Regions from separate parts of the Halomonas sp. CSM-2 genome, predicted to be linked through region 2. Evidence: riboswitches for the same ligand, from Rfam matches in the RefSeq annotation. Region 2 holds a riboswitch; each other region holds the start of a gene.
The links. A riboswitch is a leader RNA that binds a small molecule or an ion and turns the genes downstream of it on or off. The one in region 2 is predicted to bind thiamine pyrophosphate.
Positions count from the first base shown of each region.

Region 1: it holds a riboswitch for thiamine pyrophosphate, as region 2 does, so the genes downstream of both, B7L15_RS05050 (NUDIX hydrolase) here and thiM (hydroxyethylthiazole kinase) in region 2, are expected to answer to the same signal.
Region 3: it holds a riboswitch for thiamine pyrophosphate, as region 2 does, so the genes downstream of both, B7L15_RS04705 (sodium:solute symporter family transporter) here and thiM (hydroxyethylthiazole kinase) in region 2, are expected to answer to the same signal.

Region 1 is NZ_NBYR01000005.1:14,338-19,199, reverse strand. It holds gene B7L15_RS05060 (phospholipase D-like domain-containing protein) at 1-1,288, shown strand, start outside; gene cmoB (tRNA 5-methoxyuridine(34)/uridine 5-oxyacetic acid(34) synthase CmoB) at 1,304-2,302, shown strand; TPP riboswitch at 2,487-2,590, shown strand; gene B7L15_RS05050 (NUDIX hydrolase) at 2,653-3,216, shown strand; gene B7L15_RS05045 (thymidylate synthase) at 3,271-4,245, shown strand; gene B7L15_RS05040 (class I SAM-dependent methyltransferase) at 4,285-4,862, shown strand, end outside.
Region 2 is NZ_NBYR01000003.1:125,205-130,066, reverse strand. It holds gene B7L15_RS03480 (cupin domain-containing protein) at 1-673, shown strand, start outside; gene B7L15_RS03475 (DUF6164 family protein) at 665-1,027, opposite strand; gene gloA (lactoylglutathione lyase) at 1,029-1,562, opposite strand; gene B7L15_RS03465 (DUF2237 family protein) at 1,775-2,149, shown strand; gene B7L15_RS03460 (hypothetical protein) at 2,258-2,602, shown strand; TPP riboswitch at 2,650-2,746, shown strand; gene thiM (hydroxyethylthiazole kinase) at 2,771-3,574, shown strand; gene thiE (thiamine phosphate synthase) at 3,564-4,175, shown strand; gene B7L15_RS03445 (DMT family transporter) at 4,185-4,862, opposite strand, start outside.
Region 3 is NZ_NBYR01000004.1:174,006-178,867, reverse strand. It holds gene B7L15_RS04715 (CoA-acylating methylmalonate-semialdehyde dehydrogenase) at 1-1,146, shown strand, start outside; gene B7L15_RS04710 (hypothetical protein) at 1,209-1,901, opposite strand; TPP riboswitch at 2,115-2,217, shown strand; gene B7L15_RS04705 (sodium:solute symporter family transporter) at 2,207-3,601, shown strand; gene B7L15_RS04700 (diguanylate cyclase domain-containing protein) at 3,649-4,862, shown strand, end outside.

The DNA.
Region 1 (4,862 bases), on a different contig from region 2:
CGAAACCTTTATCGATGCTGACGGCCAACGCCACTGCCGACAGCAGATTTTCGACGAGATGTTGCGCCTGATTGGCCAGGCCAAAAAGCTGGTGGTATTGGATATGTTCCAGTTCAACGACCCTGCCGACGACCGCCACGACTGCCATCGCCAGATTTCCGTGGCAATGCGTGACGCCCTGCTGAACCGCAAGCACCAGCGCCCTGATATCGAGATAGTGGTAATCACCGATCCTATCAACGCCGTCTACGGCGGGCTCGAGCCTAGCCACCATCAAGCACTTGAAGCGGCTGGCATCCGGGTCGCCACCACCGACCTAACGATCGGGCGTGACCCCAACCCAAGCTGGACCGCGCTTTGGCGGCTGAGCTTTCGCTGGCTGCGCCACTCGCCCCGGGCCGGCTGGCTACCCAACCCTATCGGCCAGGGCAAGGTCGGTCTTCGCAGCTACCTGACCCTGCTTAACCTCAACGCCAACCATCGTAAGACCCTGGTAGTGGACGAAGGTGATCGCTGGACCGCCGTGGTCAGCTCGGCCAACGCCGATGACGGCAGCAGCGACTACCGGGACGTGGCGCTGCGAGTCGCCGGTGATACCGCCCTCGACCTGCTTGCCTCCGAGCGCGAAATTGCCGCCCACAGCGGCGTCCCCATCGCCCACGTCCAGCCGACGGCAGCCACTAGCGACAAAAGTGGCAACACTCCGCGCCTACGCCTGCTTAGCGAAGGCGCCATCAAACGCGCTTTGCTGGCGATCATCGACGACGCCCACGCAGACGAGAGGCTCGATATAGAGATACTCTACCTCTCTCACCGTCGCGTGATCGCGGCCGTGGTCAGAGCCGCGGCAAGGGGCGTTAAGGTACGCGTGCTTCTCGACCCCAACCACCATGCCTTTGGCGTCTCCGGCAGCGGTATTCCCAACCGCCAGGCGGCCAACGACCTGATCAACGCCGACATCCAGCTACGCTGGAGTGATACCCACGGCGAGCAGGCGCATGGCAAAGTATTGCTGCGCCATGCTGGCAAGCGCCCCGCCCACCTGCTGCTGGGTTCGGCCAACTATACCCGGCGTAGCCTTAACGACCTCAACTTCGAAGCCAATCTCGAGTGGGTCGCCGACAGCGATGATGCGATTATCCACGAGGCCCGCGCAGCCTTCGAACGCCACTGGCATAATACCGACACCGAGCATTACAGCACCGGCCCCGAGGCTTACCTGGACGCCTCTCGTTGGCGCTACTGGCAGTATCGACTGATGGAAGCCAGCGGCTGGTGCACTTTTTAAGACAGCGAGACACCCATGCCCCACCCCCACCGCGAGCTCTACCACGCCTTTATTGACCAGGGTCTGGACACCTGGCTGGCACGTCTGCCCGAGCAATTGGCGCGCGGCCTCGACCGCAACCGCCACGGCGACTTGCCCGCCTGGGAAAAAGCCGTGGCCAAACTGCCCGCGCTGCCAAGCGAGCGGCGCGTCGACCTGAACAGCGACACCGTGACTGTCGACATTGACCTCACCGACAGCCAAAAGCGCCAGTGTTTCAACCTGCTGAGAAAGCTTGCACCCTGGCGGAAAGGCCCTTTTCAATTGGGTGGCCTCCATATCGACACCGAGTGGCGCTCCGACTGGAAGTGGCAGCGCGTGGCCCCCCACCTGGCACCGCTCGAATACCGCAAAGTGCTCGATGTGGGCGGAGGTAGCGGTTACCACGCCTGGCGGATGGCCGGGGCAGGTGCAGCTTTTGTGCTGGTCATTGACCCTTCACCGCGCTTTTACTGGCAGTTCCAGGCGGTACGCCATTTCGTGGGCGATGCAGACGGCGGCAGAACGCAGTTCTTACCGGTGGGCATCGAAGACGTACCGGAAAACCTGGGCTTTTTCGATACGGTCTTTTCCATGGGCGTGCTCTACCACCGCCCTGCGCCGCTGGAGCACATTCAGCAGCTAAAGGCCGCCTTGGCGCCTGGCGGCGAGTTGGTGCTGGAGACCCTGGTGGTGGAAGGCGATGAGCAGACGGTGTTTATGCCCGGCGAACGCTACGCCGCCATGCCCAACGTTTACTTCCTGCCCTCCTCCATGGCGCTATGCCACTGGCTTTCGCGCTGCGGCTTTACCAACGTTCGCGTGGTGGATGAAGCAGCCACCACCCTTGACGAGCAGCGCTCCACCGACTGGATGACCTACCAGTCGCTGGCCGATTTCCTCGATCCAGACGACCGTACCCGCACCATCGAAGGCTACCCTGCTCCGCGCCGGGCGGTGATATTGGCGAATAAGCCGAGCTGTTTAGCCGTTTAGCCGATTGTGCGAAGAAGGGTCAAAACTGCGGCTTACGCCAAGTCGCTGCATAACAGTCATTTAATTAAAATGTGGTGGCGATGTGTAATCGCTTACTACTTCAGGGCGATAAGCCGACAAGGAGAGCGTGCATTTAAAATCACAAGCCCAAGCATTGACTTATACTTAAATTCATAGTAGTGGTGAATTTTCCGAGGGGTGTCTGTTCTTCAGGCTGAGATGGAGTTATCCAAACCCTTTGAACCTGATCCGGCTTATACCGGCGTAGGAACGGAACGGGCATAAACCATATATGGATCTGTTTTGACACCTGCGCCTGTATTATTCGAACCTCAATACAGGAGTTCATCGTGTCGCAAAATAACTCAACGCCCGCTAACGTATCTACGCTCAGCAGCGCCCCTCCTTTTAACATGTCTGATAAAAACCGCATGAACTCCGTACCTGCCAAGCCACGTTTGGCAGCAATCGCCGTAACTCTGCGTGATAATGAAGTTCTCCTAGTCCAACGCAGTAAAGAGCCTCAACGGGGCACTTGGGGCTTCCCAGGAGGATCAGTGGAACCAGGAGAGAGCCTACATTGTGCAGCAGAGCGCGAATTGCTGGAAGAAACAGGTATCACAGCAACCGCAGGGCCGTTGATTGATGTAGTAGAAGTGATTGGATATGACCCTGAGGGAAATCACCACCACTTCGCCTTGGTTGCCCTACTTTGTCACTACGTTGATGGCGAGCTACAGCCCGGTGATGATGCTGCAGACTGCCGATGGGCGAAAGTTGTAAACGGAGAACTCAATTTCAATGAAGTCTTGGCAGATCACGTAGCAGATACTGTCATGAAAGCCTTTAATTTGCATAGTTCAATGGTCAACGAAAAATCACATGAGACCCACGCCCCCAACTCAGCTTTATAAACCACCCCTCATCAGTTAAAGATACCTCTTTGTCCATCGGAAGAGATTAATATAATGATGCATAAACATTATACGAATTTCACCAGCCTCTATAGGGACACACTGCATAAAATCTGCTTTGAATACGAACATATTAACGCACCTCGAGGAAACAAAGAGCGAGAACTCATTGGATTCAATGTCCGACTCGACAACCCCCGAGATCGTTTTTGTCTAAGCAAAATACGCAAACAAAATATTGTCTTTAATTATGCAGAAGCGTTGTGGTATTTATCCGGTAAAAACGACTTGGCATTTATTTCCTGGTACGCACCGTCGATGCAACGCTACAGCCCAGATGGTATAAGCCTACCAGGCACTGGTTACGGAGCTCGTCTTAAAAACTTTGGTGTAGACACATTCGATCAAATCGAACGAGCGATTGATATCCTTAAAAATGACGACCCCGACAGCAAGCGTACCGTCCTGCAAATATTCAGTGCGGAAGAAAATCTTTATCGACGTAATATTGACGTTTCATGTACCTTGGGTCTTCAGCTGCTACTTCGCGAAGAAAAGCTGCACATGGTTAGCTATATGCGTGCCAATGATGCTTACGTTGGTATGCTGAACGATATTTTCTCTTTTACTTTCTTGCAGGAATATATTGCTACCCGCATAGGTTGCAATATCGGGCACTACACTCATCAAGTTGGTTCTATTCACGTCTATGAAAGCACACATGAGCGTGCGCTTGAGCTTTTGAATAGTAATGAAACAGTGCCCCAGTCAGGCACCATACCTTTAATGCCAGTTGGTACATCCCCTGCCACTATACGCGAACTACTGGAATATGAGTCAGAAATCCGTAGCGGCTTGTTGTCATTTAATGACATGGCTAAGCTTAACCTAACGGCTTATTGGCGAGATGTACTGATGCTATTCTGGATTTATCGCCAAATCAAAATAGGAAATGCACTGCCTCAAAAGGCATTGGAGATAATCAACCCCTACTATGGACCGTTTCTTATTAATCGCTGGGGTAGTTAAAGCATTCATACATGAGCGCACACTAGGAGATTTATTTCCATGAATACTAATTGGACTGAACACAATATCGCCGAACTCTTTGACGCCTATGATGACTGGGTGGAGAACACTTTTGGCTATCAACCACTAATCGCAGACTTAACATGCTCCCATGGTAAGGAAATTAATGTATTGGACTACGGCTGCGGCAGCGGAAAAGTGGCCAGAAGATTAAGAGACGACGGATTCGATTATGTCACCGGTGTTGACATCTCTCCAACAATGATTGAAAAAGCCATATCCGCAGGCGGCAACCATCTTCATTTTGAGCAAATTCATAGTTCAAACTTGCCATTTTCTGATAACAGTTTTGAAGCTGCCATTAGTTGTTTTCTGTTTATTAATATTCCCGAAAGACGTGAACTAGTACGCATCGCTACGGAAGTAATGCGCGTGCTCAAACCTGGCGGCTCCTATTACATTCTCGACACTCATCCTCAAACCACCGGGGTCGATTATCCGACCTACCGCAATGGAGAGCATGGCATTTCCTATCAAGACGGAGATAACCGCCCAGTCTACCTCACGATACCGGGAAGAAAGCAACCATTAGAGATTGTCGATAAGCAATGGGATTT
Region 2 (4,862 bases):
AAACGCCGACTTTACCCGCTTTGCCTGTGTGACACCGGAAGATTACCGCTGGGTGGCCTCGCCCAGTGCTGGCGTCGAACGGATGATGCTTGACCGTATTGGCGACGAAGTCGCGCGCGCCACCAGCCTCGTGCGCTACGCGCCGAATAGCCAGTTTGACCCGCATATCCACGGTGGTGGCGAAGAGATTTTAGTGCTGGAGGGTGTGTTTGCCGACGAGTATGGTCGCTATGCCGCCGGTAGCTACTTGAGAAACCCCATCGGTACCGCCCACACGCCGCAAATTGGCGATGAGGGCGCGCTGATACTGGTCAAGCTGCACCAGTTCGACCAGAACGATGAGCTACAGCTTGCCGTCCCCGCCCACCGCCTGCCCTGGCAGCCGGACCGCCGCCCCGGCATCAGCTACAAGATGCTGCACACCTTCAAACAGGAGCGGGTCAGCCTGGAACACTGGGAGGCTGGCCAGGCCATTGAGTATCCGGTGCTGACCGGCGGGCTGGAGTTTTTCGTGCTGGAGGGCGCCTTGAGCGACGGCGACCGGGAATACACCGCTGGTAGCTGGTGCCGCTACCCCAGCGGCATGGCGCTGACCCTCACTGCCGGGGAAAGTGGCGTGCAGATGTACCTCAAGCGCGGCCACCTACCGCCGGTGCAGGACGATTCAGCCTAGGGCCAGAAAGGGCAGCAGCGTTAACGCCACCAGCAATAAGATGGCCACGCCCACCAGCGTGATTTGCACGGGGTGGGCACTAAAACGCTGCCATAAGGTGGGTGCATCACCCCGTGCGAGGGCTTCGTTGTGTTCTTGCCTGGCCCGCGCCTGGCGCTCGGCCTGATACTCGGCCAGTAGCGCGTTGGCATCCTCAAGTTGACTTAGGTCACGCAGCCAGATGGCATCCACGCCCAACCGGAAGAAACCAGCCTGTGTCTCGTAAGTATCCAGGCCATGGGCATCGAGCAACTGGCGGACTTCCATGGCCTCTTCGTCGGTCACATGGCGCAGGCGAAACAGCAAATGCGCCATGCTAGTCGCCCTTGCCGGCCATCAGGTCCGCTTGAATCACTTCAATCCAGTAGCCGTCCGGGTCTTTGACGAAAATCACGTCTTGCATCTTTCCCTGATCGGCACGCTTGACGAAGGTGACGTCGTGCTCGTCGAACCACGCCTGGGCCGCCGCCAGATCGGGCACGCTAAAGCAGATATGGCCAAACCCCTGGGGCTCGGCGTTGCCATCGTGGTAGGCAAAGCCGTTCTGGTTTTCTGTGCCCCAGTTGTGGGTCAGCTCTAAAAGTCCCTTTTGACTAAACGTCCAGGCGGTTCTTGCCTGCGTCTCTTCAGGGACCTGATCACCGTCTTCCAGATTAGCCAGAAAGTAGAGTGAAAATTGCATTTCTTCAAAATCAAGTCGACGCATCACTTGCATACCAAACACCTGTGAATAAAACGCCAGCGCACGCTCGGGGTCCTTGACCCGCAACATGGTGTGGTTCAAACGGAATCCCTGGGTTTGCTTGGGCGTCGGGGCAACCCCTGGATGCTGCTCACCTTGAAATGACATGCACTATCTCCTTTGACGTTTCGGTTACTTTGTACAAGGCTGTAGAGTCCTGGCTGGCAGTCTTCAGCAACTGTCTGTACCAACTATCTGTTACCAACAGCCTTTACCAACCATCGTGACTCGCCCTCATGGCGCACCAGAATGATCGTTGTTTGTCATTTCATCATGAGGGCAGTCTGACAAAATACCAGTCCTTGCGCTAAGGAGGCCTTATGGCCCGCGATCTCAATGTCCTGGGTGAACCGCTCACCCCGTGCTGCCATGACCCCAAAACCGGCTTTTACCGCGATGGATTCTGTCGCGTGGGGGCGGATGATATGGGCGTCCACTCTGTGTGCGCCATGCTGACGGAGGAGTTTCTGGCCTTTTCACTGGCACAAGGTAACGACCTGGTAACGCCGCGGCCTGAATTTGGCTTTCCTGGCCTGCGGCCCGGTGACCGTTGGTGCCTGTGCGCATCACGCTGGCTGGAAGCCGCCGAGGTGGGCTTGGCGCCCCCTGTCGTCTTATCCGCCACTAACCAGAAAACCCTCGACATCATCGGCCTCGAAACCTTGCGCCAACACGCCCTGGATGCCGTGCATTGATAGGGTTGCGTCTTGGATATTCTGTGCAAACATCCTACACTTCCATTATAAATTTTATACACCCCATCAGTTGATCCCCACCGGAAGGGTATCCAACAGGAGTAGGTCATGACCTCGATCGATATGACCCTTGGCGATCACATCACCTTGAAGCAGCTTTCCCAGGCGCTCCGCAACGGCTTCTCGCCGATTGTGGAAGTTGAATCAATGGATGGCATCTATAAGGTGCGCTTTCACCATGCCAACGGGGTTTCTGATTTATCCAATGCCCAAGGGCACGTCAGCACCTTCCTGGGCACTGGCGAAATCCGCGATACTCTGGGTGAATTGGGCTTGACCCATGGCGTGCTTACCTTTGCCGATCAGTGCGGCGACGAAATGATCGGTGTTGAGGGGAAAGCCATGACGCCCGATGAAATGCTCACCTACGGAACACGCATCTCGTTTCGTTAAACGAGCCTATCCAACGCTTTACAGACCCACCTAAGGCACGGATAGTATGATCACGACAGGGGCGCTCGTCACTGAACGGGCTGAGAAGCACCCTTATAACCTGAACCGGCTAATACCGGCGTAGGGAGTCGTGGTGCCCTGTCACCACCTCCCTGCCGGGAGGATTTCATGACCACATTTGGCGACAGCTTGATGACGCTGCGCGATACCACCCCGCTTATTCACTGCATCACCAATTATGTCGCGATGAACAGCACCGCCAATCTGCTGCTGGCCACCGGGGCGTCACCTGCCATGCTGCATGCCACCCAGGAAGTCGCTGAGTTCGCCGCGCTTGCCGATGCACTGTCGGTCAACATCGGGACGCTTTCATCACCCTGGGCGGAAGCCATGCTGCTTGCCGCGCGCACGGCTCGCGAGCACAGCACGCCCTGGGTACTGGATCCCGTCGCCGTCGGTGCGACCCGTTATCGCCAGACGGTCTGCGCCGACCTGTTAGCCCTTAAGCCCAGCGTCATCCGTGGCAACGCCTCTGAAATACTGTCGCTCAATGGGCTGGCCCACCAGGGCAGGGGGGTTGATGCCACCGCGTCTACCGATGATGCCATAACGGCCGCCATGGCACTTGCCGAGCGGCAACAGTGTATTGTGGCCATGACCGGTGAGCGGGACAGGGTCACCGACGGACGAGTCTGCTACTCGATCAATGGCGGCCACCCTTTGATGCCCCGCGTCACGACCTTGGGCTGTGGGCTTAGCGCCCTGGTCGCCGCGTTTGTCGCCACCAATCCGGACGCGCCGTTGAATGCCAGCAGTGCCGCCGTGGCGTGCTTTGCGGCAGCCGGGGAGCGTGCTGGCAAGGCTGCCAGGGAGCCCGGCAGCTTTTACGTTGCCTTGTTGGACGCGCTTTACCAACTGACACCTGATGAGCTTAACCGCTTTGCCCAGCGGGAGGTCAGCGATGCCCTTTGATCTGTCGCTCTATCTGGTCACCGACGCGACCCTTTGCCAGCACCATGGTCTTGAGCATACCGTCAGCGAGGCGGTCCGCGGCGGCGTCAGCATGGTGCAACTGCGCGACAAGCAGGCAAGCGATGCACAGATGATCGACCAGGCACGACGTTTGAAAGCCCTGCTGGCAGGCACTGGGGTGGCGTTGATCATCAACGACCGCCTTGAGGTGGCACTTGCCAGTCAGGCCGATGGGCTGCATGTGGGTCAGAGCGATGCGACGGTTCGCCAGGCCCGGGCTGCGATGGGGCCAAAGGCCATATTGGGGCTCTCGATCAACACCGTTGAGCAACTGCATGACGCGCCCATTGATCAGCTTGACTACGTCGGCATCGGGCCGATCTTTGCCACCCCCAGCAAAGCGGATCACGCCCAACCGATTGGCTTTGGCGGTCTCGCCTCCTTGATCAAGGATTGCCCGATACCCAGCGTGGCCATCGGCGGGCTGAATGCCAGCCACGTGAGCGCGATACGGCGGGCAGGCGCTGACGGGCTAGCGGTCATCTCGGCGATTTGCGGGCAGCCCGACCCTGAGGCAGCGGCTCGCGCCTTCCGGCGTTAAGAGTCGGTACTAGGCCGTTGGGCGCCGCTTTAACGTCGTTCGACGGTCGTGATAGGCAATCGCCAGACCGCTCGCCATGATCAAGGCACTGCCCACCCATACCCAGAGGTCCGGCAGTTCGCCCCAGAACCACCAGCCGAGCAGCACTGCCCAGAGCATGGCGGTGTAATCAAACGGGGCGGCTATCGCCGCGGGAGCGAAGCGAAATGCCAGGGTAATAAACGCCGTCGCACCTACCCCCAGAACGCCAGACGCCAAAAAGCCCAGCCAGTGCCAGGGCAGCGGCGTCTGCCAAACCCAAGGCAAGGTCAGCCCCGTCACCACCAAGGGCACAGAGGTCATGTAGAAAAGCATCGCCCAAAGGTGCTCACGGCCCCCGTAGCGGCGTGCGGTAATCATCATCAGGGCATAGAACAGCGCCGCTCCCACCAACACCACGGCGCCCAGTTGAAAGGCATCACTGTTAGGGCGAACAATAATCAGCACGCCGACAAACCCCACCAGTGAGGCAATAAGCACCGGAGGTTCAATACGTTCTCCCAGCAACGGCACCGACAGCACGGTGACAAACAGCGGCGCGACAAAGGCTATCGCCGTGGCTTCAGCCAGCGGTAATAGCGTCAAACCCCATACGAAACAGACCATGGTAGCGGTATAGATCAAGCCGCGTAGCAGGTGCACCCCCGG
Region 3 (4,862 bases), on a different contig from region 2:
TCACTCCAGTTGGGGGAACTGGCCAATAATGCCGCCAACGAGGTCGATGTCTACACCATGCACCATCCACTGGGTGTCGGGGCGGGCATTACTGCTTTCAACTTCCCGATCATGCTGCCCTGTTTCATGTTCCCGCTGGCCATTGCGACCGGTAATACCTTCGTGCTGAAACCCTCGGAGCAGGATCCCAGCTCGACCATGCGCCTGGTGGAGCTTGCCCACGAAGCGGGCATTCCGGCGGGCGTATTGAATGTGGTTCACGGCGGCCCCGAGGTGGCGAACCAGATCGCCGATCATCAGGCGATCAAGGCGCTGTCGTTCATTGGCTCATCCCACGTAGGCTCGCTGCTGTATAACCGCGCCGCCGCGGCGGGTAAACGCATGCAGGCGATGATGGGCGCCAAGAACCATTGCGTGGTCATGCCCGATGCCAATCGCAGTCAGGCGATCGACAGCCTGCTGGGCTCTGCCTTTGGGGCGGCCGGGCAGCGTTGCATGGCCAACTCGGTGGTGGTCCTGGTGGGGGAAGCCCGTGAATGGCTCGACGATATTGTGGAAGGCGCTCGTGGCATGAAAGTCGGGCCTGGCACCCAGCGCGACGCTGACCTGGGCCCGCTGGTATCCCCTCAGGCCAAGGAGCGCGTCGAGCGTTTGATTGGCGCAGGTGAAAAAGAGGGCGCCAGATTAATGGTCGACGGGCGAGGCTGCTCGGTTGAGGGCTATCCGGAAGGTAATTTTGTCGGGCCGACGTTATTTGCCGACGTGACGGCAGACATGTCCATCTACCGGGAAGAGATCTTTGGCCCGGTACTCTGCGTGGTCAGCGTGGCAACCCTGGATGATGCCATCGCGTTCATCAATGCCAACCCCAACGGCAACGGCACCTCGATCTTTACCAACTCCGGATGGGTGGCGCGGCGCTTTGAAAACGATATCGATGTGGGGCAGATCGGCATCAACGTACCGATCCCGGTGCCGGTGGCCTATTTCAGCTTTACCGGTTCGCGAGGCTCGAAGCTTGGTGACCTGGGTCCCAACGGCAAGCAGGCGATTGCTTTCTGGACGCAGACCAAGACCGTGACAGCACGCTGGTTTGAGCCGGAAAACGTCTCCAGCGGTATCAATAGCACCATCTCACTTGGCTGATGTCACTCGCCAAACGATATTTCCCTCGGCCTGAATGGGCCGAGGGAACGTCAATGCGAGGACTAAAAATCCTGGAACAGCGGTAAACTCTCTTCCAGCAGCCGTTCAATCGGATCAAGCTGACTCTCGTGCAGCACCAGCATTGAAGGCTCGCTGGCAAAATGCTTGCCGGTTGGCACCAGCAGTGCAAACTCGCCTTCTTCAAGATGAAATTCGTGAATCTCGCGCAGCCCTTGGGCGGTATAGCACTGGGTGCAGCGGTACGCTTCGTCCTCGCCGTATACCAGGCGGTGGTACATCTTGAACAGCGTATAAAGTGCCAAACCGCCTTCAAAAGCAGGCCAGCGGGCCGGAATAGTGCGCGTTTCTTCATCCAGCGTTTGCCCGTCTGCCTCGGCATTGGCGATCGCATCGTCTAGCGGGCTGGCCAGCAGGTCATCACGGGCGGCCGGAAGGGCGACGTTGTCTTTTGAAGCCTGAGTAAAGGTGCTGACTGCGCGTTTAAAATCAGCCACGTTGTGAATGGCGTAGTCGGCATGCTGCAAGTCATCCGGCTCGAAACCGCCGTTCTCCCAGCCATGGATGACTCTCAACGTCATCAAGCCACGCTCCATGGGGCGTGCCAACAGCAAGTAAAGCGCAATATGCAGATGTAACTGTCGCTCATCCGTATCGTTTTCAAACGCATTGTAAGGGTCAGCAAACAAGGCGTGGAGCCTGCCCGGCGTATGTTCCTTGGCTTCTGTATAGCGCATTAGAGATTTCCCGTTGAGCGAACCGTGTCGCTCTGGGCGCACGGTTTCTATAACGTTATTAGAGCACCTACGGAGTATGGCGAGCGATGACGCGGATTGAAAGCCCTCGGCCGTGTGAAGCACCGAGTGCTTGCGCGTTATGGCATGCGCGCGCCACTTTACGTTGGTGCGATTCTCGTTGAGAATAATACCTGTTCATAACGATCTTTCACACACTGTCGCCAGGGGGGCCTCGAAGAGGCTGAGAGTGCGCTTGCGCTGACCCTGGAACCTGATCCGGATGATACCGGCGGAGGAAGTGCGACATGCCCTACCTGACATCAGCTGCGCTTGCCGCGGCACTTGGCGTTTTCATCATCCTTGGCCTGCGGGCTCGCTGGGCCGGTGGCACGGTCGATGATTACATTACGGCCCGCAATTCCCAGTCCGGAGCGACCCTCGGACTGTCGTTTCTTGCCTCCGGGATGGGGGCATGGATTCTGTTTGCCCCGCCGGAAATCGGCGCCTTTGTTGGCCCCGTGGCGCTTGCGGGTTATGCCATCGGTTCGGCATTGCCATTTATCGTATTGGGCCTTTATGGGCCGGCCATCCGCCGCGCACTGCCCGAAGGCAGAAGCATCGCCGAGTTTGCCCAGGCATGCTACGGCACCAGCGTGCGGCGCTGGGTGTCACTGGTGTCAGTGGCCTATATGGCCTGCTTTCTCGCTGCAGAGCTGACGGCGATTGGTGCGATTACCGCATTACTTTCCGATGTGCCGCCCGCTTTGGTTGTCCTCGGTGTCGCTTTGAGCACGCTTGCCTATACCGTGCTCGGCGGGCTTAGGGCGAGCCTTGCCACCGACCGGTGGCAGGCCTGGCTGTTGATCGCTCTGCTGCTTATCGTCAGCAGTGTTGCCTTCACCTATTTACCCGCCATGCCAGACGTATCGTCGATGCCGAGTGCCCCATTGGGCGACGCGCTGAGTGTAGCGGTGACACTGGTCATTGCTGTTACCGCGGCTAACCTTTTCCACCAGGGTTACTGGCAGCGAGTGTGGGCCGCGCAGGATTCACGCAGTCTGGGCCAGGGGGCCTGGCTGGGGGGTGGCATGACCGTCGCTGTGGTGATGGTCATCGGCGGCCTGGGGATGCTTGCCGCGATGAGTGGCGTTGCGCTGGGTGAGCCGCCAATCCCGTTTTTTGCTCTGCTGGGAAATGCGCCGTCGTGGCTCGCCATGCTGGTCCTGGTGCTGGCGGTGACACTGGTGGCGTCCAGTGTCGATACGCTACAGAACGCGATTGCCTCGCTGATAGTCTCCCAGCATGAGCAGCAGGGCAGGTCGCTGACCACGGCGCGCTGGTGGACCGTTGTGCTGATGGTGCCGGTGGTGATCATCGCCCTTCAGGGGCTTTCCGTATTGCGGCTATTCCTGATCGCCGACTTGCTGTGTGCCGCGATTGTCGTACCGGTATTGCTGGGGCTATGGAAGCGGATGTCCACCGCGGCTGCGATTGGCGGCGGTATTGCAGGGCTTTTAGGCGCCGTGTTACCCGGCTGGCTGGCCAGTGGTAGCCTTGCAGCGGGTCTCATGGCGGCGACTTTCCCTGCTGGTATTCCCACGCTGGGTCCTTTCCTCGGTGCGTTATGTGCTTCTACACTGGTAAGTGTTAGCTGGGCGAAAGTGGTTGGTCATCGGGCATCTTGGGCAAAGCATGGCTGATCACGTTATGATGGTTGGTTATCGTCTACCGTCATGGGCCACAGTCAATGAACTACCCTATTCTTCCCGACGAAGAGGCTCGGCTGGCGGCGCTTTACGAATTGGCGCTGCTGGACACGCCGGAAGAACCCGCATTCGACCGGGTGACGCGTCTGGTCACCCAATTACTGAATGTACCGACCTCGACCGTCACGCTGATTGACGCCAAGCGGCAATGGATAAAATCTCGTGTGGGAACTGAGCTTCGTGAAACATCACGTAGCGTGGCTTTCTGCGCCCATACCATTGCGGAATCTGCGCCGCTGATTGTTGAAGATACCCGAGAAGATCCGCGTTTTGCCGATAATCCGTTGGTGACCGTGCCAGGCGGAGTGCGTTTTTACGCGGGTATTCCGCTGCGCACATCAAAGGGGTTGGCGTTGGGGTCGCTGTGTGCCGTGGACACAAGGCCACGTCGGCTTAGCGACGCCGAGATCAACGCGCTTAAAGATCTTGGATCGATTGTTACTGATGAAATTCACCTGCGTGAGCGGTTCCTGTTTGAAAAGCAGCGCCGGGAAGCATCCCAGTCATCTCTCGAAGCGCTGCACCTGGATCTTGAAAACCAGATTGAGCGGCGCACCCGAGAGCTGAACTTGGTGATCGAGTCGGCCTATGATGCCTATATCAGCATTGACGATAACGACCTTGTGCTGGACTGGAATCGAGCCGCGACGACGATGTTTGGCTGGACGCGCAGGGAAGCTCTGGCGCGCTCCATTGAGCATTTGATCTTTCCTGATGGCATGCCGGAAGGCGACCAGCAGACGCCCGTCACCTACTACGCTGCACGTCGTGACGGCAGCTCATTGCCAGTGGAAATGCGCATCAAGTCGCTCGATATAGAGGGACGCAGGCAGCGCAGCCTGTTTCTCCACGATGTTACCGAGCGCATACAGCTCGAGCGCCTGCGCGATCTGGAAGCCCGTGAAGACGCACTTACCCAACTGCCCAACAGGCGGGCCCTGGATGAGCGGTTGCCAGAGGCGATGGCGCGCACCCGGCGCCAGCAAACGGCTCTTGCGGTGCTGTTCATGGATCTCGATGGGTTCAAGGCCGTCAACGATCTGCATGGCCATGCAGCCGGTGACGAACTGCTGCGTGAACTCGCCAAACGTCTAAGCGCCGCCGTGCGTGAAACCGACTACGTAGCCCGCTGGGCCGGAGATGAGTTCGTCGTGCTGCTGGAAAACATCGCCCTCGATGCCGCCGAGCGGCTTGC